4 regions of the Streptomyces sp. NPDC026062 genome follow, and region 3 is predicted to be linked to each of the others. Evidence: riboswitches for the same ligand, from Rfam matches in the RefSeq annotation. Region 3 holds a riboswitch; each other region holds the start of a gene.
What was found. A riboswitch is a leader RNA that binds a small molecule or an ion and turns the genes downstream of it on or off. The one in region 3 is predicted to bind cyclic di-AMP.
Positions count from the first base shown of each region.

Region 1: linked by a shared signal. The riboswitch ahead of ACZ4LX_RS14135 (transglycosylase SLT domain-containing protein) and the one ahead of ACZ4LX_RS00180 (M23 family metallopeptidase) in region 3 are both predicted to bind cyclic di-AMP.
Region 2: linked by a shared signal. The riboswitch ahead of ACZ4LX_RS20180 (M23 family metallopeptidase) and the one ahead of ACZ4LX_RS00180 (M23 family metallopeptidase) in region 3 are both predicted to bind cyclic di-AMP.
Region 4: linked by a shared signal. The riboswitch ahead of ACZ4LX_RS20975 (C40 family peptidase) and the one ahead of ACZ4LX_RS00180 (M23 family metallopeptidase) in region 3 are both predicted to bind cyclic di-AMP.

Region 1 covers NZ_JBVHOQ010000012.1:195,928-201,548, forward strand. Annotated here, with positions in the region: gene ACZ4LX_RS14125 (ATP-binding protein) at 1-332, shown strand, start outside; gene ACZ4LX_RS14130 (DUF5682 family protein) at 329-3,127, shown strand; cyclic di-AMP (ydaO/yuaA leader) riboswitch at 3,543-3,728, shown strand; gene ACZ4LX_RS14135 (transglycosylase SLT domain-containing protein) at 3,732-4,610, shown strand; gene ACZ4LX_RS14140 (NAD(P)H-dependent amine dehydrogenase family protein) at 4,895-5,621, shown strand, end outside.
Region 2 covers NZ_JBVHOQ010000021.1:13,595-19,215, forward strand. Annotated here, with positions in the region: gene ACZ4LX_RS20170 (M16 family metallopeptidase) at 1-1,276, shown strand, start outside; gene ACZ4LX_RS20175 (M16 family metallopeptidase) at 1,303-2,685, shown strand; cyclic di-AMP (ydaO/yuaA leader) riboswitch at 2,902-3,068, shown strand; gene ACZ4LX_RS20180 (M23 family metallopeptidase) at 3,082-3,918, shown strand; gene ACZ4LX_RS20185 (GntR family transcriptional regulator) at 4,146-4,853, shown strand; gene ACZ4LX_RS20190 (HPr family phosphocarrier protein) at 5,067-5,348, opposite strand; gene ACZ4LX_RS20195 (bifunctional acetate--CoA ligase family protein/GNAT family N-acetyltransferase) at 5,522-5,621, shown strand, end outside.
Region 3 covers NZ_JBVHOQ010000001.1:29,626-35,246, reverse strand. Annotated here, with positions in the region: gene ACZ4LX_RS00185 (tyrosine-protein phosphatase) at 1-314, opposite strand, end outside; cyclic di-AMP (ydaO/yuaA leader) riboswitch at 816-970, shown strand; gene ACZ4LX_RS00180 (M23 family metallopeptidase) at 974-1,924, shown strand; gene ACZ4LX_RS00175 (SGNH/GDSL hydrolase family protein) at 2,141-2,983, shown strand; gene ACZ4LX_RS00170 (STM4011 family radical SAM protein) at 2,997-3,887, opposite strand; gene ACZ4LX_RS00165 (STM4012 family radical SAM protein) at 3,895-5,259, opposite strand; gene ACZ4LX_RS00160 (STM4013/SEN3800 family hydrolase) at 5,256-5,621, opposite strand, start outside.
Region 4 covers NZ_JBVHOQ010000022.1:55,578-61,198, reverse strand. Annotated here, with positions in the region: gene ACZ4LX_RS20990 (GNAT family N-acetyltransferase) at 1-59, opposite strand, end outside; gene ACZ4LX_RS20985 (C40 family peptidase) at 103-1,149, opposite strand; gene ACZ4LX_RS20980 (hypothetical protein) at 1,505-1,858, shown strand; gene ACZ4LX_RS20975 (C40 family peptidase) at 1,932-3,107, opposite strand; cyclic di-AMP (ydaO/yuaA leader) riboswitch at 3,106-3,271, opposite strand; gene pcrA (DNA helicase PcrA) at 3,532-5,621, shown strand, end outside.

The sequences.
Region 1 (5,621 bases), on a different contig from region 3:
ACGTGCTGCTGCAGAGCTTCGCCGACCTGCGGGCCTCGGCGGCCGCGGCCGGCAGCGACGACGAGAAACTGGAGTCCGCCCTGTCCACCGCCGAGCAGATCGGCGTACTGGAGGACGCGATCCTGCACGGCAACTTCTTCGGCGAACGCGATCTGACCGCCCGCACACTGGCATCCTCACTCGTCGGTTCCCTGGCCCGGCGCGATCCCGAGGATCTGGCCATCCTCAACAAGTACCTGCACGGTGTCGTCGAGCCCCGCAGCAAGGAAGAGGGCGGAGCCTGGCCCGAGTTCCTGGAGGGCGGCCGCGAGACGATCGCCACCCTGTCGTGACCGGCACGCACGAGCGGAGCTTCGAAGAGCTGCGCACCCAGTTGAGGGAGGCCGCCGCGACGTTCGCCGACGGACCCGACGCCCTGGAGTCCATCCTTCTCGGCATCGTCGACGACGTGGACCGTGCCGTGCGGGAGCCCCTGGAGATATTTCCCGTCTGCCATCATTCACCCGCCTCGGCGATCGCGATGGCGCGCCGGCTGCGGGAGAAGCGGCCGAAGGTGATCTACCTGGAGTTGTGCGAGGACATGGCTCCGCTCCTGGCCGAGCTGCGCAACTGCAGGCTTCCCGTGGCGGTCCAGGCGTTCGCGACCGAGATCGACGGGTTCCCGGCCGAATGGGCCCCGTTGTCGGTGGTCGCCCCGATCACCGAGGCCTCGGCCGAGTACCAGGCGATCGCCTACGCACTCGATACACCGGGCGTCGAACTGGTCCTCGTGGACCGTTCGTCGGACCATGTCCACCAATGGGACGCCCGGGCGGAACACCCCGACGACGGCCCGGAGCCGTCCGGTTCCGACACACCGCCCGCCGAGGAGGAGACCGCACTGCACGGCGACGCGGTCGGTGTGGGCATCGGTGACCTGCGGCCCCGCTTCGCCGAGCTGGAGGAGCACCTGCTGCGGCACGGCAAGGTGCGGCACTGGTCGGAGTGGTGGCACCAGTACGTGGAACTGCCGCTGGGTGAGGGCGACCACGACACCTACCGCCAGGTCATGCTTCTGATCGGCAGCCTCTTCCGCCACCTCGCTCCGGGCGACCCGCACCGGGTACGCGTGGACGAGGACCGCGAACGCCACATGTGGACGCGGATCCGCACCCACCTGGCCGCGAGCGGCACCGACCCCGCCGACGGTCTCTACGTCTGCGGTGCCTTCCACGCGGCCAGCCGCGTAGCGGAGTTCGGCGTCCACGGCAGCGACACCTTCGAGATCGCCCCGCGCACCGCCACCAAGTGGCAGCACGGACTGATCCCGTCCAGCCACGCGGCGATCGAGGCACAGTTCGGTCTGGTCGCCGGCTCGGTTTCGATCGCCGCGACTCTCTGGGCGAAGAACCTGCGGCGCACCCGCGTGGAGCCGTTCCGTCTGACCGGGCAGGCGGGCGGGAAGAAGCCGAGGGCCAGGAAGACCGTGCCCGCGCCGGTTTCGGGACCGGCGGCCGACCCCTCCGACAAGCTGTCCGGCTTCCTCCGGAAGCCGCCCGTCCTCGACCGGCTCGACGAGGCCGAACTGCTCGGCTGGTGCGTCGAGATCGTGCGCGCCGCCCGCCGCAACGGCTATCTCGCCTCCACCGCCGACGCCATCGCGGTGTTCGAGACGTCGATCCTGCTGGCCGGCATGCGCGACCGGGCCAGGCCGACGCCGTACGACTTCCAGGACGCGGCCGTCACCTGCATCGAGAAGGACACCGTGCCGGGGCGGCGCGATGTGCGCCGTCTGGTGGAGATCATGATGGGGGGCGACCGGGTCGGCCAGGTCGGCTACGACTCCCTCCCGCCGCTGGCCCGCGATGTGCACGACCGGCTCGCGTCTCTGGATCTCCGACTGGAGCAGCGCGGTGTGCGCAGGGCGCTCCTGGACATCGCCGCCCGGCCGGAGCTGGAGCGGTGTTCCGACGTCCTGTGGATACTGCGCCGGCTGATGCCACCGGGCGCCGCGAGGCCGATCATGGGCGAGCGGAGTCTGGGGGAGCGGTCGATCCAGGAGTCGTGGGACCTGGCGCTGGGCACCCACCAGCGGGCCCTCATCGAGCTCGGTTACGAGGGCGTCAGCATCGAACAGGTCCTGGAGCAGCGGCTGCGCCGCTCGGCCTACGCTCCGCAGGCCACCGCTGCGAGCGTGCTGGAAGCCGTCGAGGACGCGACGCTGTACCTGCGCAGCAGCCGCCTGGCCGACGAGCTGGGCACCCGCGCGCTGGAGGTGCTGGGAGCCGAACGCAACGTCGACGGGGCACCGGAGGTACTGCGCCGGGTGCGGCGGCTGCTGGCCTACTACCGCACCAGTGAGCCGGTCCTGCCGCCCTGGATCGAGTCCTTCGTCAAGGCCGGGTACGCGCACTACTGCACCCTGCTGCCCATGTCGTTCACCGACGACGACGCCACGGTCCGCCACGTCGCGGCGATGCTCGGCTTCCTCTTCAGCATGGAGAACCTGGCCCTGTCGCTCGGCTGTGACCGCGCCCAGCTCCAGCTGGCCCTGGCCCAGTCGCACCCCCAGGAGCCGTCGAGGACCGCGCTCCTGTGGGCGGCGCAGGTGCGGCTCGGGCAGCTCTCCCGTGCGGAGCTGCGGTCGCGGTGTGACGAACTGCTGGACAACCCCCTCGTGGTGCCCGCGTACCCGCGCTACCTCAGCGGCCTGGTCCACGCGCTGGAACCCGTACCGGGGCTCACGGACTTCGTGGTGGAGGCGGTGTCGCAGGCGTTCGGACGGTTGCCTGACCCGGTGCTCCTGCCCTGGCTGCCGACTCTGGTCACCACCTTGCGCGCGGGCGGTGCCGACCTGGCCCCCCTGCTCATCCGCGAGGCCGGACGGACCTTTCCGGGCCGTCTCGGGGCGCTCGACACATGGATACCGCCGTGGCGGGTGCAGCCGGAGGCGCCGGCGGCCGGCCGCCGGGAGGCCGCCCGCGGCTGCACGCTGCTCGCCGCGCACCCCGGGACCTGCGACGCGGTGGCGGCGCTGCTGGGCTGGGAAGGGACGTGGGAGGGCCCCGATTCCGGTGGGTCGGGCGTGGCCCTGGCGGACAGGTACCCGGACACCGCGGTGGCGCTGGAGGCGCTGCTGGCCGGCTGAGGTCAGGGGAGCGGCCTACGGATTCAGTAGGGGCCCGGCCCACCGCGTCACGCGGTGGGCCGGGCCCCTACGGGGTGCTGAGGCGCCGGCCTGCGCCGCACGGGCCGCGAGCCCCCAGCTGTCCTGTTTGTGCGACATGCCGGGAAGGTGTGACAGGTTCGCGAAAGCGGCTTGCCTGTGGCTCATGATCCCCGAAGGCGTGGCAAATCGCCCTTTTCGGTCACAGTGGTCGGCATCACGTTTTCGCCCCCCGACGCGGATCCGCGGACCTCGGTTCCCTGTCGCGCCAAGAAAGTTGCCCCGCCCCGGTGTGACCGGCGTCGCACATTTCCTTTTATTGATCTTGCGAATCAATTGTGATCACCAATTCCGGGCTTGTTTCGCCCTGCCTTTCTCGCTTACGGTCACCGTCAATCCGGATGGAACGCCGAATCCTGCCGCCGTCCGGTAACCCGACCACTTCACGTGCGGCAGGAGCGGGGGACCCAGGTTTGCCGCCGTTCCGGAATCCGGAACGGCTAGGGGTGAAGTCGCCATGTGCGGCCGGACATCTCCAGTCCGAACCCGACAGCTCACCTCGCAGGCGGCGGAGAGGAAAAGCGCCATGCCCTTCAAGGGTCAGCACAGCCGTTTCAAGTCCACCACCCTGACCCGCGGTTTCATCGCCGTGAGCGCGGGCGGAGCCGTTCTGGCGCTCCCCCTGATCGCTGCCGGGTCGGCTTCCGCCGCACCCGCCCAGGCGGTCGTCGCGAAAAAGGCCGCAGCCTCGACTTCCGTGTCGGTCAGGGAAATTGCCGCACAGGGGGCCAAGTCCTCCAGCTATTCCGTGGTCTCCGGTGATTCCCTTTCCAAGATCGCCCGGGGGTATTCCCTCAGCGGCGGGTGGGAGCGGCTGTACCAGGACAACCGGAGCGTGGTGGGCGACAACCCCGACCTCATTCACCCGGGCCTGAAGCTGACCATCGGCGCCAAGTCCTCGACTGCCGCCCCCAAGGCTGCGGCCAAGAGCGAATTCAAGGCGGACAACTCCTCCGCCGAGGCCTCGCAGCAGTCGGCCGACCGCGCCGAGAGCACCGACCGCGCCGACCGTTCGGAGCGGACGGCGGAGCCCGTCGCCATGGAGACCGTTGCGAGCGCCTCCACGCAGGCCGCGACGACGTACACCAACGACCTCGACGGCTGGATCAAGGAGTCGCTCGCCGTCATGGCCGAGAACGGTATCCCCGGCAGCTACGACGGCATCTACCGCAACGTCATCCGCGAGTCCTCGGGCAACCCGCAGATCGTCAACAACTGGGACTCGAACGCCGCCGCCGGCACCCCGTCCAAGGGTCTCCTCCAGGTCATCCAGCCCACGTTCGACGCCTACCACGTGCCCGGCACCTCGCTGGACATCCTGGACCCGGTCGCCAACATCACCGCAGCGTGCAACTACGCCGCAGCCACGTACGGCTCGATCGACAACGTCTTCGGGGCCTACTGAGCCACCCGAGGTCCCTCTCCCGCGCGGAGCGGTGACCAGGTGAAAGGGGCAGGAGGGAGCTGAAACGCTCCCTCCTGCCCCTTTTCCACGTGATCCGGCTCATGGGCCGTGACGTACGGATACCGCGCACCGCTCCCCGCGGGCGCCGGGCCGGACCCCGTACGGCCTCCGCCACAGCCCGGTCAGGCCGGCCGGTGAGTGGCGCCGGGCCCGGCCCGGCCCGCTCCGAACCCGGTGCGCGATGGCACTATGAACCTTTCATCCCGCGCGCTACCCTCCGCCGCATGATTTCCACGGTGGTCTGGGGTACCGGCAATGTCGGCCGCGCGGCCATCCGCGCCGTAGAGGCCCATCCGGCCCTGAAACTCGCGCACGTCATCGTCCACGACCCCGCCAAGGCAGGCCGGGACGCGGGCCGCCTGGCCGGCCTGGACCGCGATCTGGGCGTCGCCGCGACCGGCGACATCGACGCGGTACTGGCCACCGGCCCCCGAGCCGTCGTGTACGCGGCCTCCGGTGACATCCGCCCCGACGAGGCCCTGGCCGACATCACCAGGGCGGTGGCCGGCGGCGCGGTCGTCGTCACGCCGGCCCTCTACGCCCTCTACGACCAGCGCGGTGCCCCGCCCGAACTCCGCGAACCCCTGCTCGCCGCCGTCGCCGGCGGCGGCGGCTCGCTCTTCGTCTCCGGAGTCGATCCCGGCTGGGGCAACGACGTGCTGCCCCTGCTCATCAGCGGACTCGGCAGCACGGTCGACGCGATCCGCTGCCAGGAGATCTTCGACTACTCCACCTACGATCAGCCGGCCGCGGTCCGCGACCTGATCGGCATGGGACATCCCATGGAGTACGAGCCGCTCATGCTCGCGGCCTCCATCCCGACCATGGTGTGGGGCGGCCAGATACGGCTGATGGCCCGGGCCCTGGGCGTGGAACTCGACGACATCCGCGAGACCATGGCCAGGCGGCCCCTCGAAGCGACCGTCACCACCCGGACGATGGGCGAGTTCG
Region 2 (5,621 bases), on a different contig from region 3:
GGACCATCTGACCCCGGTCGCCGCGGTGTGCCTCTGGTACGACGTCGGTTCGCGCCACGAGGTCGAGGGGCGCACCGGTCTTGCTCACCTCTTCGAGCACCTGATGTTCCAGGGATCCGGCCAGGTCAAGGGGAACGGACACTTCGAGCTGGTGCAGGGCGCCGGCGGCTCCCTCAACGGGACCACCAGCTTCGAGCGGACCAACTACTTCGAGACGATGCCCACGCACCAGCTGGAACTCGCCCTGTGGCTGGAGGCGGACCGGATGGGCTCGCTGCTCGCCGCGCTCGACGAGGAGTCCATGGAGAACCAGCGTGACGTCGTCAAGAACGAGCGCCGTCAGCGCTACGACAACGTCCCGTACGGCACCGCGTTCGAGAAGCTGACCGCGCTGGCCTACCCGGAGGGCCACCCGTACCACCACACCCCGATCGGCTCGATGGCCGACCTGGACGCCGCGACGCTCGAAGACGCGCGGACCTTCTTCCGTACGTACTACGCGCCGAACAACGCGGTGCTGTCCGTCGTCGGTGACATCGACCCCGAGCAGACGCTCGCCTGGATCGAGAAGTACTTCGGCACCATCCCGGCGCATGACGGCAAGCAGCCGCCGCGCGACGGAGCGCTTCCGGAGATCATCGGCGGTCAGCTGCGCGAGGAGGTCCGCGAAGAGGTCCCGGCGCGTGCGCTGATGGCCGCCTACCGGCTGCCCCACGACGGCACCCGTGAGTGCGACGCCGCCGACCTCGCGCTGACGGTGCTGGGCGGTGGCGAGTCGTCCCGTCTGCACAACCGCCTGGTCCGCCGGGACCGGACGGCCGTCGCGGCCGGATTCGGGCTGCTGCGGCTCGCGGGTGCGCCCTCGCTCGGCTGGCTGGACGTCAAGACGTCCGGTGGTGTCGAGGTGGCGCAGATCGAGACCGCGGTCGACGAGGAGCTGGCCCGGTTCGCCGAGGAAGGCCCCACGCCCGAGGAAATGGAGCGCGCTCAGGCCCAGTTGGAGCGTGAGTGGCTGGACCGTCTCGGTACGGTCGCGGGCCGGGCCGACGAACTGTGCCGGTTCGCCGTGCTGTTCGGTGACCCGCAGCTCGCCCTGACCGCCGTGCACCGGGTGCTCGACGTGACGGCGGAGGAGGTCAAGGCCGCCGCCAAGGCCCAGCTGCGGCCCGACAACCGGGCGGTGCTGGTCTACGAGCCGGTCGAGCCCGCCGATGCCGCCGACGAGGCGGACGCAGCCGACACCGACACCGACGCGCACGAAGGAGCGGACAAGTGACCGACGCTGCCGCGACTGGAGTTTCGATGCAGTACCACCCGCAGCCCGCCCCCGGCGCGGCCAGGCCCTGGGCCTTCCCCGCACCGGAGCGCGGCTCCCTGCCCAACGGCCTCACGGTCCTGCGCTGCCAGCGCCCCGGCCAGCAGGTCGTCGCCGTGGAGATCTTCCTCGACGCCCCGCTGGACGCCGAGCCGGAGGGCCTCGACGGGGTCGCCACGATCATGTCGCGCGCTCTGTCCGAGGGCACCGACAAACAGAGCGCCGAGGAGTTCGCCGCCGAGCTGGAGCGCTGCGGCGCCACGCTGGACGCCCACGCCGACCACCCGGGGGTCAGGGTCTCGCTGGAGGTTCCGGCCTCCCGGCTGGCCAAGGCGCTCGGCCTGGTCGCAGAGGCCCTGCGGGCACCGGCCTTCGCCGACAGCGAGATCGAGCGGCTGGTGAACAACCGGCTCGACGAGATCCCGCACGAGCAGGCCAATCCGGCCCGGCGCGCGGCGAAACAGCTCTCCAAGGAGCTCTTCCCGGCCACCGCCCGCATGTCGCGCCCGCGCCTGGGCACCGAGGAGACCGTGGAGCGGATCGACTCGGCGGCCGTGCGCGCCTTCTACGACGCCCACGTCCGCCCGTCCACCGCGACGGCCGTGGTCGTCGGCGACCTCACGGGCATCGACCTGGACGGGCTGCTCGCGGACACCCTCGGCGACTGGTCGGGCAACACCGCGGAGCCCCGCCCCGTCCCGCCGATCACCGCCGACGACACGGGCCGTGTGGTGATCGTGGACCGCCCCGGCGCCGTGCAGACGCAGCTGCTGATCGGCCGCATCGGCGCCGACCGCCACGACAGCGTCTGGCCGGCGCAGGTTCTCGGCACGTACTGCCTGGGCGGCACGCTCACCTCCCGTCTCGACCGGGTGCTGCGCGAGGAGAAGGGCTACACCTACGGCGTACGGGCCTTCGCCCAGGTGCTGCGCTCCTCTGCCCCGGACTCCGTCTCCGGGGCGACGGGCGCCGCCATGCTCGCCATCAGCGGCTCCGTGGACACGGAGTCCACCGGTCCGGCGCTGGAGGACCTGTGGAAGGTGCTGCGGACCCTGGCGGCCGAAGGGCTGACGGACGCCGAGCGCGAGACGGCCGTGCAGAACCTCGTGGGCGTCGCCCCGCTGAAGTTCGAGACGGCGGCCTCGGTCGCCGGCACCCTCGCCGACCAGGTCGAGCAGCATCTCCCGGACGACTACCAGGCACACCTGTACGCACGCCTCGCGGATACCGGCACGGTCGAGGCGACCGCGGCCGTGGTCAATGCCTTCCCGCAGGACCGTCTGGTCACGGTCCTGGTCGGCGACGCCGCGCAGATCGCCGATCCGGTCAGGGCCCTCGGCATCGGTGAGGTTTCGGTCGTGACCGGCTGAGCGAAACAGTCAATTCGCCCCATGTCTGGGCAAAAGGAAGGTCCTGATGGAGAGATCTCCGTCAGGACCTTCCTTTTTGTCTGTTTTGTGGGAGAGGTTGCCTGTCTGCCCTGTGGGATGTGCGACAAATCGGCCTGTCCGTTTGGTGGGGGGAAGCGCCCCCGTCTAGCGTCGGCTGCGCTGTCCGCCACTCGTATGCCGCATCCGCGACGTACCGGGCAGCCATCGCCGAGTCCCCGTCAGGCGCGAGCCTGGGGAGCCGGGGACCCACGCAGTCCCTGGGGTGAATCGGATGCCCGCGCCTCGCACGAGGCAGGGGATCCGTAGGAGACCTTCCTGCTCCGAACCCGTCAGCTAACCCGGTAGGCGAGAAGGAAGGAAAGGATCAGCCACTTCATGGCGTTCACCCGTGCCACCGGGAAGCACCGTGCCCCGGGCCGTCTGACGCGCAGCGGCGCGAAGGCCGTCGGCATCGCGACCCTGGCCACCACCGGCGTCATCGGCGGACTGGCCTCCCCGGCCCTCGCCGCGGAATCCGGGGCCCCCGCCGCCGGTGAGACCGGCCTCACGCAGGTTCTCGCCATCGAGAACGTCCTCGCCGAACGGATCGAGGCACAGGCGGACGCGCAGCAGCGTCAGGCCGACGCCGCCGAGAAGAAGGCCGAGGCGGCCAAGAAGAAGGCCGAAGCGAAGAAGAAGGCGGAGGCCAGGGCGAAGGCCGCCGCGAAGGCGAAGGCGGCAGTGAAGGCGAAGGCCGCCGCCCGTGCCGAGGCGGCTCGCGAGGCGAAGGCCCGTGCCGCCCGCTCCGCCGAGCGCGCCCGGCTCGGTTCCTTCCAGCTCCCCGTCGCCGGTTCGTACGTGAGCACCGGCTACAAGTCCAGCGGTTCGCTCTGGTCCTCCGGCAGCCACTCCGGCATCGACTTCCACGCCGCGTCCGGCAGCTCCGTCGTCGCCGTCGGCGCCGGTACGGTCGTCGAGGCGGGCTGGGGTGGCGCGTACGGCAACAACATCGTGCTGCGGATGACGGACGGCACGTACACCCAGTACGGCCACCTCTCCTCGATCGGTGTGTCCGTCGGCCAGAGCGTCGGCGCCGGACAGCGGATCGGCCTCTCCGGCTCCACCGGCAACTCGACCGGCCCGCACCTGCACTTCGAGGCCCGCTCCACTCCCTCGTACGGCTCCGACATGGACCCGGTCGCCTACCTGCGCGCCCACGGGGTCGCCGTCTGACCGGACGGAAGACACCACGAAGGCCCCGGCACCTCGCCGGGGCCTTCGTCGTGTCCGCGCGCCGCACCGGTCCGGGGCGTTCCGTACCTGCCGTTCCCGAACGGCAGGTGGCCAGAAGATATTCATGAATTTCCACCCGCCGTCGGAAATTCGACCGCATTGCAATAGAGTCGCAGGACAGGCGTCGATCGGCCGCGTTTCGCGGGGATTAAGGCGGAGGTTCGGACATGCGCATTCCGGCGCATTCGGTATGCACGGCAATCCGTGAAGACATCGTCTCGGGTGTCTTCGAGCGCGGCAGCCGACTCACCGAGGAGGTGCTCGCGCGTCGTTACGGGGTCTCCCGCGTCCCGGTGCGGGAGGCGCTGCGCACTCTGGAGTCCGAGGGGTTCGTGGTCACCCGCAGGCATGCCGGGGCCTGCGTCGCCGAGCCCACCGAGCAGGAGGCCGCCGACCTCCTGGAGGTCCGGACGCTTCTGGAACCGCTCGGTGCGGCGCGGGCCGCCCACCGCCGCACGGACGCACACCTCAAGGTGCTGCGCGGCCTGGTCAGGCTGGGCCAGGAGCGTGCCCGCAAGGGGGAGGGCGACGACCTGCGCTCCCTGGGCGGCTGGTTCCACGAGACGCTGGCGCAGGCATCCGGCAGTCCCGGTCTGATCGCGATGCTCACCCAGCTGCGGCACAAGACCGCCTGGATGTACGTGGTCGAGCAGCCGGCCCGGCCGGCCGATTCATGGGCCGAGCACGGGGCGATCGTGGATGCCGTGGCGCGCGGTGACGCGGAGCGGGCGAGGAGCCTGGCCGCCCAGCATGCCGAGCGGGCCATCGGCGCGTACCGGCTGCGCCGCCCCGGGCGGCCGGGCGCCGTCACGGCCCGCCCCGGCCGGGTGAGGACATCGCAACATGCCGTAAACACGCCGAGTGGCCGGCATTAACAATTACGCCGTATACAAGGAATGGGTATTCTGCGGGGCTTCCTTTCTGTTGTCCGGATCATTGAATTCATCGGAATCTCCGGGTGATGGAAACGGCGGTCGTGTCCGCCTTCGGGTGGGGCCGGATCTCTTCGGGTAAACGAAAGAGCCGCGGCACCCGGTGGAGGGGGCTGCGGCTCTTTCCTGAACGCGGGCGGTCGTGACCCGTGCGGATCAGACGGTCTCCGGGAGCTCGTCGAGCCCCTCGGCGACCAGCTTGGACAGGCGGTCCAGAGCGGCTTCGGCGTTGTCTGCGTCGGACGCGAGGATGATCTCCTCGCCGCCCTGTGCGCCGAGCCCGAGCACGGCGAGCATGGAGGCCGCGTTCACCGGGTTGCCGTCGGCCTTGGCGATGGTCACGGGGATGCCGGAAGCCGTGGCGGCACGGACGAAGATCGAAGCGGGGCGGGCGTGCAGGCCTTCGGCCCAACCGACATTGACGCGGCGCTCAGCCATGGTTCTGCCCTTCACGAATCAATAGTTGTCTAGACCAGTCTCTCATGCAGTGCGCGGTGCTCCGGCCGACTCGCGGGCCTTGCTCCGCCCGCCCCGTACCGTAGCCCGGCCATCCTCAGACTGCCCCGGCCCCGGCCCCTACGCGACCGCTGGCGGAGCCGTAGGCTTTGCCCATGCAGCCCCCTCCGGAGCAGAGTCCGCATCACGCCTACCCCGGTCACTGGGAGGCGGACGTGGTGCTCCGCGACGGTGGCACCGCCCGCATCAGGCCGA
Region 3 (5,621 bases):
ATTCGCCAGAATTCCGCGCCGTCCGCCGGGTCGGTGAGCGGGATGCTCACATTGCGGACGCCGGGAAGTTCCACGTCCAGGCCGTCCAGCTTGTGGTCGGCTGCGTTGCGGAAGTCGAACACGGTGTGCAGCCCGAGACCGGCGAGGAACGTGGCGTCCTCGGCCGTGGCGTGTGCCAGGTGACCGCTGCGGTAGAGCCGTCCGTACCGCACCCGGCGGCCGTCCGAGGTGGGCAGCCCGCCCACGTCACGGAAATTGCGGACACCCGCCAGTTCGGGCTCCGTCGACGGGGTCTGCGGCAGCTGCTGCGTCACGGTCACTCCTGGAGGCTCGGTCGCCGACGCGTGTCGCCGGCGGGTCCACGCTCGTGACGATACGACATCGATTCCTCGGATAATCCTCTTGGGTGAGGCCGCATTTCAGGCTCTGGTGCAGGCCCTGGATTTCGGCTCGGCGGCAGGGGCTCGTGGGCCCGGTCCGAAGCTCCCGGTCCCCGCTGCTGGTGCGAAGGGGTGGGGCGATGGGCATGACATGTCCGAATTGGGGTTTTTCGTCAAACTTGCCCCGCTTGTACGGGAGATGGTCGCTCTCTCGTGAGCGGGATCATATCCGTGACGGTGTGTGGCGGTGGCGCGTTGGGGTATTCCGGGAACCGCGCGGAAAGCCAAGATCCATAATCCACGGAGTGTGACCGGAATTCTTCGCCGATTTCCCGAAGCGGAATCGGTGGTGGAGCCGGTGGCTTGTTTCCGCCGTCCCGGCTCGCTTACGTTCACTGCCATCCGGACGGACCGCCTAATCCTGCCGCCGCCCGGAATTCGCACTCACTCACCGCGTGGCAGGAGCGGGGGAACCAGGTAAGCCGCCGACCGGGAATCCGGCCGGCTCGGGGTGAAGTCGCGCCAGCCGCGACCGGACATCTCCAGTCCGAACCCGACAGCTCACCTCGCAGGCGCCGGAGAGGAAAACCTTCATGCCCATATCGGGTAAGCACCGCCGTCCCAAGTCCAGCACCATCGCCCGTGGCGTCGTCGTCGCGAGTGCCGGCGGAGCCGTCATCGCGCTTCCGCTACTCGGCGCCACCGGTGCCAACGCCGCGGAGCAGGCCGCTCCCGCAGCCGCGCAGTCGGCCGCCACGCACGCCACCCCGGCCAACCCGGTCGCGAAGAAGCAGGCCGGCACCACGACCTACTCCGTGGTCTCCGGCGACTACCTGTCGAAGATCGCCGCCCAGCACAAGCTCAAGGGCGGCTGGGAGAAGCTGTACCAGGACAACCGCAAGGTCGTCGGCGACAACCCGAGCCTGATCTTCCCCGGCATGAAGCTGACCCTCGGCGGCAAGGCCTGGGGTCACTCCTCGACCACCTCCACGGGCACCACCACCCCGTCGAAGGCCGCGCCCGAGGCTCCGGCCAAGTCCGAGACGAAGGCCTCCACGGTCTCCGACTCCACCCCCTCGTCCTCCTCCGACGCCTCGTCGTCCGAGGAGACCTCCGCCCCGGCCGCCCGGAGCAACGACTCGGGCTACGTCCACCCGGTCCCGGGCAACCACACCACCGCCTACCGCGCCTCCGGCGCCAGCTGGTCCAGCGGCAGCCACACCGGCATCGACTTCCCCGTCTCCGCCGGTACGAGCGTGAAGGCGATCACCTCCGGCACCGTCGTCACCGCGGGCTGGGGCGGCGCGTACGGCAACGAGGTCGTCATCAAGCACGCCGACGGCCACTACTCGCAGTACGGCCACATGTCCTCGCTCTCCGTCTCGGCGGGTCAGACCGTGACCGCGGGTCAGCAGGTCGGCCTGTCCGGCTCCACGGGCAACGCCACCGGCCCGCACCTCCACTTCGAGGTCCGCACGGGCCCGGCGTACGGCTCGGACATCGACCCCATCGCCTACCTGGCGTCGCACGGGATCAACGTCTGATCCGGACAACACCGGTCCGGTGATCCGGGCCTGAGCAACACATGGAGGGACGGTGCGCGGCGGCGCACCGTCCCTCCGCTTTTGCGTGCGCACGCCCCACCGGGGGGCGTACTTATTCCCCCTTTACCAAAAACTGACCAGGTGGTCTATCTCACCACCCGTCAACCCCATATTACGGTCGCGTAGGTCACATTCGGCGAGGCAGGATATGCCCTTGTGGCAGACGATTCGAACAACATCCAGCAGGGCGTCATCAACCGACAGGACGCCATCGAGTCGTACGCGGCGATTGGCGACAGTTTCACCGAGGGAGTCGGTGACCCCGGCCCGGACGGAACCTTCGTCGGCTGGGCCGACCGGTTCGCGGTACTCCTCGCGGACCAGCTCCCGGACACCGACGCGGCGGACACCGCAGGAGCCGCGCACGGGAATTTCCGGTACGCCAATCTCGCCGTACGAGGACGACTCCTCGACCAGATCGTCGAGGAACAGGTGCCGCGCGCCAGGGAACTCGCCCCCGACCTGGTGAGCTTCTGCGCAGGCGGCAACGACATCATCCGGCCGGGCACCGACCCGGACGACGTGGCCGAGCGCTTCGAGCGCGCGGTCGCCGACCTGACCCGGTCGGTCGGCACCGTCATGGTCACCACCGGCTTCGACACCCGTGACGTTCCCGTGCTGCGCCATCTGCGCGGCAAGATCGCCACCTACACCGCTCATGTGCGGTCCATCGCCGACCGCTACGACTGCCCGGTGCTCGACCTCTGGTCCCTGCGCTCGGTGCAGGACCGGCGGGCCTGGGACGACGACCGGCTGCACCTCTCGCCCGAGGGACACACCCGGGTCGCGCTGCGCGCCGCCCAGGTCCTCGGCCTCGACGTGCCCGCGGACCCGGACCAGCCGTGGCCGCCGCAGGCACAGCGCGGAACGCTCGAAGTGCGGCGCGACGACATCCACTGGGCACGCGAGTACCTGGTGCCGTGGATCGGCAGGCGGTTGCGCGGTGAGTCCTCGGGCGACCACGTCGAGGCCAAACGCCCCGACCTGCTGCCGCTCTGACCATCCGCTGTCCTCAGCCGCCCAAGGATCCTGCCGGGGCGGCGGGGGACAGCGGATCCGCCGGTATGCGCTCCAGCACCCCGCCGGCGAAGACGTCGTACAGCGGCAGTGTCTCCAGGTGCACATAACCGATGTGGCAGTCGCAGACGGCGAGCGGACAGGCCCGGGGCCCGAGCGCCGCGCGGTAGCTGCCGTCGTAGAGATTGCCGAGCTCGGCACGGACGAAGTGACAGCGTCGCACCGTGCCGTCCCCGTCCACCGAGATCACCGACTCACCGGTCCGGCAGGGCAGGCCGGCCGAGCGGTGCGGATGGCGGCTGTACGGGAACAGCGGGTCGATCGCAGTCCACCGGTCCGCCTCCTCGTCCGTGTAGGTGTGTCCCTCGGCGGCGTTGACCCAGAGGTAGACCTCCTCGGGAAGGGCGGCCCGCAGCCGCCGCGCCTCGTCGAGATGGGTGTCGAGCCCGACCACTCCCACGCTGTGGCGGATCCCCAGCGAGGCCAGCTCCGCGCACCGGCCGAGAAACCGCTCGTACGGTGTCTGGCCCGGGTGGTACGTGCACCAGAGCGCGATCTTCTCGCGGCCCGCGGTGCCGGCGGCGGCCAGCCACTGCGTACGGCCGCTGAGGTTCGTCTGGATCGCCACCCTGCGGATGTGCGGCAGCCGTGACAGCTCGACCAGCGCCCGGCGGTACCAGGAGCGCACCAGGCCCTCGCCCCACGGGGTGAACAGCACCGAGATCCGGTCGTCCGTCCGCGCCGCCGCCCACGCGGTGAAGCGCTCCAGCGCGGCCCGGTCCGCCCGCAGCTGTTCCCGGCTGTCGCGCCGCTTGGCGAACGGACAGTACGGGCAGTCGTAGTCGCACGACGCGAGCGGACCCCGGTAGAGAATCGTCAGATCCATGCGGGGCTCACTTCAGCTCGTACGCGGCCATCGCGGCCCGTACGGCGGGGGAGAAGAGCTCGGGGCCCAGGGCGTCCGAGTGGGCGAGTCCCTCGGGTGTCAGCCGCAGCAGGCCGTCGGCAGCCGCGTCGCGGTCGAGCCAGCCCCGCCCGTCGAACCGGGCGAGCTCGCCGGGGAAGTCCTGGCCGGGTTCCGTACCGAAGCGTTCGCGGTACTCGGACACGCGCAGTCCCTCGGCCTGGAGGACGGACTGCAGAAGATGGCGGCGGCGTGCCTCGTCGCCGTCGGTGAACCGGCCCACCTCGGCGCGCGAGAAGTCCTCGGCCGCCGTGTAACCGTCGATGATCGCCCGTATCTCGCGCGTCTCCACCGCGTAGTCGAAGGAGTAGTGCAGCCGCGACGTGTAGGAACGGGCACCGCAGCCCAGGCCGATCATGCCGTCGGTCTGGCAGGCGTAGTCGTCGGGGCCCTCGGTGCGCGGCGCGTCGGCGCGGCGGAACATCCGCATCGACACCTGCTCGTAGCCGAGGGCGAGCAGATGGTCGCGGCCGGCCCGGTACAGCCGCAGTCGCTGCTCGTCCCAGGCGGCGTCCGCGGCAGCCTCGTCAGCGCCCCCGAGCCTGCCCAGGCCGGTCAGCGGCCGGACGTAGAGCGGATAGAGATACAGCTCCTCCGGCTGCCACCGCAGTGCCGCGTCCAAGGAGGTACGCCAGCTCTGCTCGGTCTGGCCGTCGATGCCGTAGATCAGGTCGATGTTGAGGACCGGGATGCGGCTCTCCCTGATCAGACCCAGGGCCGCCTCGACATCGGCACGCCGCTGCGGACGGACCGCCGCACGGGCCTCGGCCTCGACGAAGCTCTGCACACCGATGCTGATCCTCGTCGTGCCCCGGTCGGCGAGGACGGCCAGCCGGTCGGCCGTCGCGGTCGACGGTGACGTCTCGACGGACAGCGGTACGGACCGCAGGTCGGCGCCCATGCGCTTCTCCGCGATGTCGCACAGGCGCTCCAGCTCGCCGGCCGTCAGGAAGGTGGGCGTCCCGCCGCCGAACGCGGCGGCGGCGAAGCGCACCGGTTCCGCGTCGCCCAGGGCATCCCGTACAGCAGTCGCCTGCCGGTCCAGCGCGTCCAGATAGCGGGTGGTGAGCTCGTCGGGCGCGCCGATCCGGGTGAAGAGGTTGCAGAAGCCGCAGCGGACCTCGCAGAAGGGTATGTGGAGGTAGAGCGAGAGCGCGTCCTTGCTCTCGCCCGCCCACAGGTCACTCAGCGAGGGCCGCCCGCCGGGGTGTTCGGAGAGCCTGCTGTACGCGGTCTTGTGCGGGTAGGCGTAGACGTAGCTCTGGTACGGGCGAGTGGTGTGCCGACTGGTCATCGTGCGGTGGCTCCCGGTTCCAGGAAGAAGTGCGCGTACGGAACGGTCCAGACGGACTCGTGACCGAGCCGGTGACCGGTGTAGCCGTCGTCGCCGTACGCCGTGCCGTGGTCGGAGCAGACGATGGCGAACGCCCGTCCGCGGCTGCTCACGGCTGCGAAGAGGCGGCCGATGTGCGCGTCCACGTACTCCAGCGCTGCCGCGTGGGTGGCACGGCTGTCTCCCGCGTCGCGGGTCGCACCGCGCCGGTGGAACCAGTTCGGCTGGTGCAAGGCCGACACATTGACGAAGAGGAACAGCCTTTGACCGGAGGGGAGTTCCCCGACGACCTGCTCGGCGCGGGCCACCTGCTCCTCGAACGA
Region 4 (5,621 bases), on a different contig from region 3:
TCGGGGGAGCGCAGCGTGAGCGTACGGGCGTGGTCCTGGACATCGGCGTCCATGGGCATGTTCGGGTGTCCTTACGGCCGTTCCGGTTCGCAAGCCGGGACCCTACGCCACCCGGGTCGCTCCGGCGAACGGCATCTGGTCGATCGGCGCGACACGGACCGGCGCTCCCGGGCGCGGGGCGTGGATCATCTGGCCGTTGCCGATGTAGAGGCCGACGTGGCTGATGCCCGAGTAGAAGAACACCAGGTCTCCGGGGGCGAGTTCGGAGCGTGGGACGCGCCGTCCCGCGTCGATCTGGGTGTATGTCGTCCGGGGGAGCGAGACACCCGCGGAGCGGTAGGCGGCCTGGGTGAGGCCGGAGCAGTCGAACGAGGAGGGGCCGGTGGCGCCCCAGACGTAGGGCTTGCCCAGGGCGGTGTACGCGAAGGCGACCGCTGCGGCGGCGCGGGCGTTGGGCGCCTGGGCGGTGCCGCGCGGGGCGCCGCGGTCGGCGCGGGCGCTGCCCCGGCCGCCCTCGGAGGCGTCGTAGGAGGCGCGCTCGGCGGGGGAGAGGCGGGCCAGCAGCTGCCGGGCCTCGGCGAGCTTGGCGTGGACCGTGGCCTTGTGCTCCTTGAGGGCGGCCTGGCCGGCCGCGAGTTCGGCCAGCTGCCCGGCGGCCTCGGCGCGGACCTGGGCCACGTCCGCCACCTGGCGCCGCACGGCGCGGACCTCGGTGGCGCGCCGCTCGCCGGCCCGTTCCACATACGAGGCGCGCTGGAGGTACTGATCGGGGTCCGAGGAGAGCACCAGCCGCACGGAGGGATCGATGCCGCCGGAACGGTACTGCGCGGCGGCGTACGCACCCAGTTTGTCGCGCGCCGTGTTGAGCCGCTCGGTCCTGCGGGCCGCCTCGTCGCGCAGGGCGTCCACGGACTCGGCGGCGGCGGCCGCCTTCTCCTTGGCGCCGTTGTACTGCTCGGTGGCGACCTCCGCCTCCCGGTACAGCCGGTCCACCTCGGCCTTCACCTGGGCGGGCGTCGGTGCCGGATCGGCGTGCGCCGACCCCGGCAACGCGGCGGCGGTCGCGGCCCCGGCGAAGGCGAGCGTCGCCGCGGTGCGGGCAGCAGTGCCGGTGTACGGGCGCTGCTTGGGTTTCCGGTGCGCTGCCACGAGGGCGGGCGTCCTTCCTTTCGACGGCCCGCCGGGGTCTACCGACGGGCCCGCCCGGCCCGGCGACGGACCGCCAACAGGGGGAGCGGTCCGCCGCCGGAACCCTGGCGGGGTGACCGGGAACGCCGTCCGGGTGCGGATCGGCGGTGTGCCGGTCACCTGGCAGGGACGCTAAACCCGGGGCACGGGAAAGTGTTGTAATGACGCTTATTGTCCGAATTTGGCGTTGCGTTGCCCTCGTGTGATCGGGAGAATTGCACCAGAGTCAGGCAATTGGTGCATCGCACGGACAAGTGGTTACTAAGCCGCACCCGGCTGTGGAGTGCTGATATGGCCGGAGCTAGGCTGCGGAGCCATGCGTGTACTCATCGATGTCTTCGTCGCCCTGCACATCATCGGCATCGCCTCTCTGCTGGGCGGTTTCCTGACCCAGATGAAGGCGATGGGCGCGGGCACGGCACGGTTCGTCCCGGCCATGCTGCACGGCGCGCTGACCATGCTGGTCACCGGAATCGCGCTGGTCGGGCTCGACCAGGCCGACGACCACCCGGTGAACAACATAAAGATCGGCGTCAAGCTGCTGATCCTGGTCGTGATCCTCGCGCTCGTCTACGTCAAGCGCGACGACGAAAAGGTCGACAAGGGCCTCTTCGCCGCGGTCGGCGGACTGACGATCGTCAACATCTTCATCGCCACGCTCTGGACCTGAGCCCTCGCTCACGCCGCTGCCCGGACCCCATGGGGTCCGGGCAGCGGCGTTCTCGCGTGTGGGCGGGGAGAGGTCAGCCCGGCCGCACGCTCCCGTAGATCGGCATGTAGAAGATCGACTCCTCGCGCACGTTCGCCCCCGGCTTCGGCGCGTGGATCATCATGCCGTCACCCTTGTAGATGCCGACGTGGCTGATGTCGTCGTAGAAGAAGACCAGGTCACCGGGTTGCAGATCCGCCGTGGCGATCCGGGTGCCGACGTTCACCTGGTCCCAGGTGGTCCGCGGGATGTCGACGCCGGCCGCCTTCCAGGCCGCCTGGGTGAGCCCCGAGCAGTCGTACGAGGCCGGGCCGGTAGCCCCCCAGACGTACGGCTTGCCGAGCTGCGCCCTGGCGAACGCCATGACCTTCTCGGCCTTGGTGGAGGCGTCGGTGTCCGAGCCCGTGCCCGTACCGGTTCCCGTACCCGTCCCGCTCCCGGTGCCCGCTTCCTGGTCGGCCTTCTTGGCGGCCTCCTCGGCCTTGCGGTCGGCCTCGGCCTTCGCGGCGGCCTGCTTCTTCGCCAGTTCCGCGGCCTTGCGCCTGGCCTCGGCCTCCTTCTTGCGCTCCAGCTCCGCCAGACGCGCCTTCTCCTCGGCGGTCAGCTTCGACAGCAGGCTGCGGGCCTGGGACAGCTTCGTCTGGACGTTCTGCTTGCTGGTGCGCAGCGTCGTCTGCGACTCGGTGAGGGTCTCCAGGCTCGCCACGGCCTCGGCCCGCTGCTTGGAGGCCTTCGCCTGCTGCGTACGGAAGTCCGCCACCGCCTGCGTCTGGCGCGAGGTCATCCGGTCCATGAGGTGGGTCTGGTCGAAGAACGACTGCGGGTCGTCGGCCAGGAAGAACGTGGCGGTCGGAGCGAGGGCGCCGCCCCGGTACTGGGCGGCGGCGTAGGTGCCGAGCGTCCTGCGGGCCTCGTTCAGCTTCTCGGTGCGCCGGGCGACGTCGTCCAGCAGCGTGTCCACCTTGGAGCGCTGCTTGGCCGTCGCCTCCTTCGCCTGGTTGTACTGCTGGGTCGCGGTGCCCGCCTGCCGGTAGAGGCCGTCGACCTTCTTCTGCACGTCCTCGATGCTGGGCTTGGGGGCCGGGGCGGCCAGTGCGCTCTGCGCGGACAGCAGGGTCACCGACGCCAGCGCGGCCGTCGTGATCCCGACTGCCGGGCCGGTGCTGCGCACACGGGTGCGCGGTTTGCGATGCGACGCCAAGGCCGGCATCTCCTTCCGTGGACCGCCTACCGGGTTAGCTGTCGGGTTCGGGCGGAACGGAAGGCTGCCCTACGGTCCTGGTGGGGGATGCGGACCGATTCACCCCGGTGACGCGTGTGGGTCCCCGGTTCCGGACTCCCGCACGGGCAGCCCGGATTCGGCGTGGACGCCCGCTCGGCGTGGATCGCCTCTTGGGGGTACGGGCCGTCCGAACGAGCACGCTAGCCAACTCATGGTGCCGCTGTGAAGGTTGATGTTCGATATGCCCGATACATTTTCGTGACCTCGGCGCATCGGGGTGCCCAGCGGCAGGTGGGAGCCGCACCCGCTCCACACAGCGCGGTCTCCCGCTCGCTCTGTGTGCCCGCTCCCGGATGCGTGCTTCGTCACTCGGCCGCGGAGTGTCGGTGCGCACGCCTAGACTCGGGAGGCGATGAGCAGCCTCTTTGACGACAGTTTCCTGGCCGGCCTCCAGCACACGGAGGAAGAGCCCCCGCCGCCCCCCGAGGACTCCGCACCCGAAGCGGTGCCGGAGGGCCTTTTCGCGGGCGTTTTCGACGGGCCCCCGCCGCCCCGCGACGCGTACTACCGCGACGGGGCCCACCGCCCGGTCATCGATGCCGCGGCGCTGCTCGACGGGCTGAACACCGAGCAGCGCGCCGCCGTCGTGCACGCCGGATCGCCGCTGCTCATCGTCGCCGGTGCCGGTTCGGGCAAGACCCGCGTACTGACCCACCGCATCGCCCACCTGCTGGCCGAGCGCGGGGTGCACCCGGGCCAGATCCTGGCGATCACCTTCACCAACAAGGCCGCGGGCGAGATGAAGGAGCGCGTCGGACAGCTCGTCGGACCGCGGGCCAACGCCATGTGGGTCATGACCTTCCACAGCGCGTGCGTGCGGATCCTGCGCCGCGAGTCGAAGAGGCTCGGCTTCACCTCCTCGTTCTCGATCTACGACGCCGCCGACTCCAAGCGCCTCATGGCCCTGGTCTGCCGCGATCTCGACCTCGACCCGAAGCGCTTCCCGCCGAAGTCGTTCACGGCGAAGGTCTCGAACCTGAAGAACGAACTGATCGACGAGGAGACCTTCGCCGGACAGGCGGCCGACGGTTTCGAGAAGACGCTCGCCCAGGCGTACGCGCTCTACCAGTCCCGGCTGCGTGAGGCGAACGCCCTGGACTTCGACGACATCATCATGACGACGGTGCACCTGCTCCAGGCGTTCCCCGATGTCGCCGAGCACTACCGCCGCCGCTTCCGGCACGTCCTCGTCGACGAGTACCAGGACACCAACCACGCCCAGTACACCCTCGTACGGGAGCTGGTCGGCCCGGCCGGTCCCGAGGACGCCCCCGCCGAGCTGTGCGTCGTGGGTGACGCGGACCAGTCGATCTACGCCTTCCGCGGCGCGACCATCCGCAACATCCTCCAGTTCGAGGAGGACTACCCGGACGCGACCACGATCATGCTGGAGCAGAACTACCGCTCCACGCAGACGATCCTGTCCGCGGCCAACGCGGTCATCGAGCGCAACGAGAGCCGCCGCCCCAAGAACCTCTGGACCAACGCCGGCTCCGGCGCCCGGATCACCGGATACGTCGCGGACACCGAGCACGACGAGGCGCAGTTCGTCGCCGACGAGATCGACCGGCTGACCGACGCGGGCGACGCGAAGGCCGGCGACGTGGCGATCTTCTACCGGACGAACGCGCAGTCCCGTGTCTTCGAGGAGATCTTCATCCGCGTCGGCCTGCCGTACAAGGTCGTCGGCGGGGTGCGTTTCTACGAGCGCAAGGAGGTCAGGGACGTCCTGGCCTACCTCCGGGTGCTCTCCAACCCCGAGGACACCGTCCCGCTGCGCCGCATCCTCAACGTGCCCAAGCGGGGTATCGGCGACCGGGCCGAGGCGATGATCGACGCCCTGTCGATGCGCGAGAAGATCTCGTTCCCGCAGGCGCTGCGCCGCGTCGACGAGGCGTACGGCATGGCGGCCCGCTCGTCGAACGCGGTGAAGCGGTTCAACACGCTGATGGAGGAGCTCCGCACGATCGTGGAGTCCGGCGCGGGACCGGCGGTCGTGGTGGAGGCCGTCATGGAGCGGACCGGCTATCTCGCCGAACTCCAGGCATCCACCGATCCGCAGGACGAGACCCGCATCGAGAACCTCCAGGAGCTTGCCTCCGTGGCCCTGGAGTTCGAGCAGGACCGGGCGGAGGAGGAGGGCGCGGGCACACTCGCCGAGTTCCTGGAGAAGGTCGCGCTCGTCGCCGACGCCGACCAGATTCCCGACGAGGACGAGGACGGCTCCGGCGTCGTCACGCTGATGACGCTGCACACCGCCAAGGGCCTCGAATTCCCGGTGGTCTTCCTGACCGGCATGGAGGACGGCGTCTTTCCGCACATGCGGGCGCTGGGGCAGGTCAAGGAGCTGGAGGAGGAGCGCCGGCTGGCCTACGTCGGCATCACGCGCGCCCGCGAGCGGCTCTACCTCACCCGGGCGGCGATGCGCAGTGCCTGGGGCCA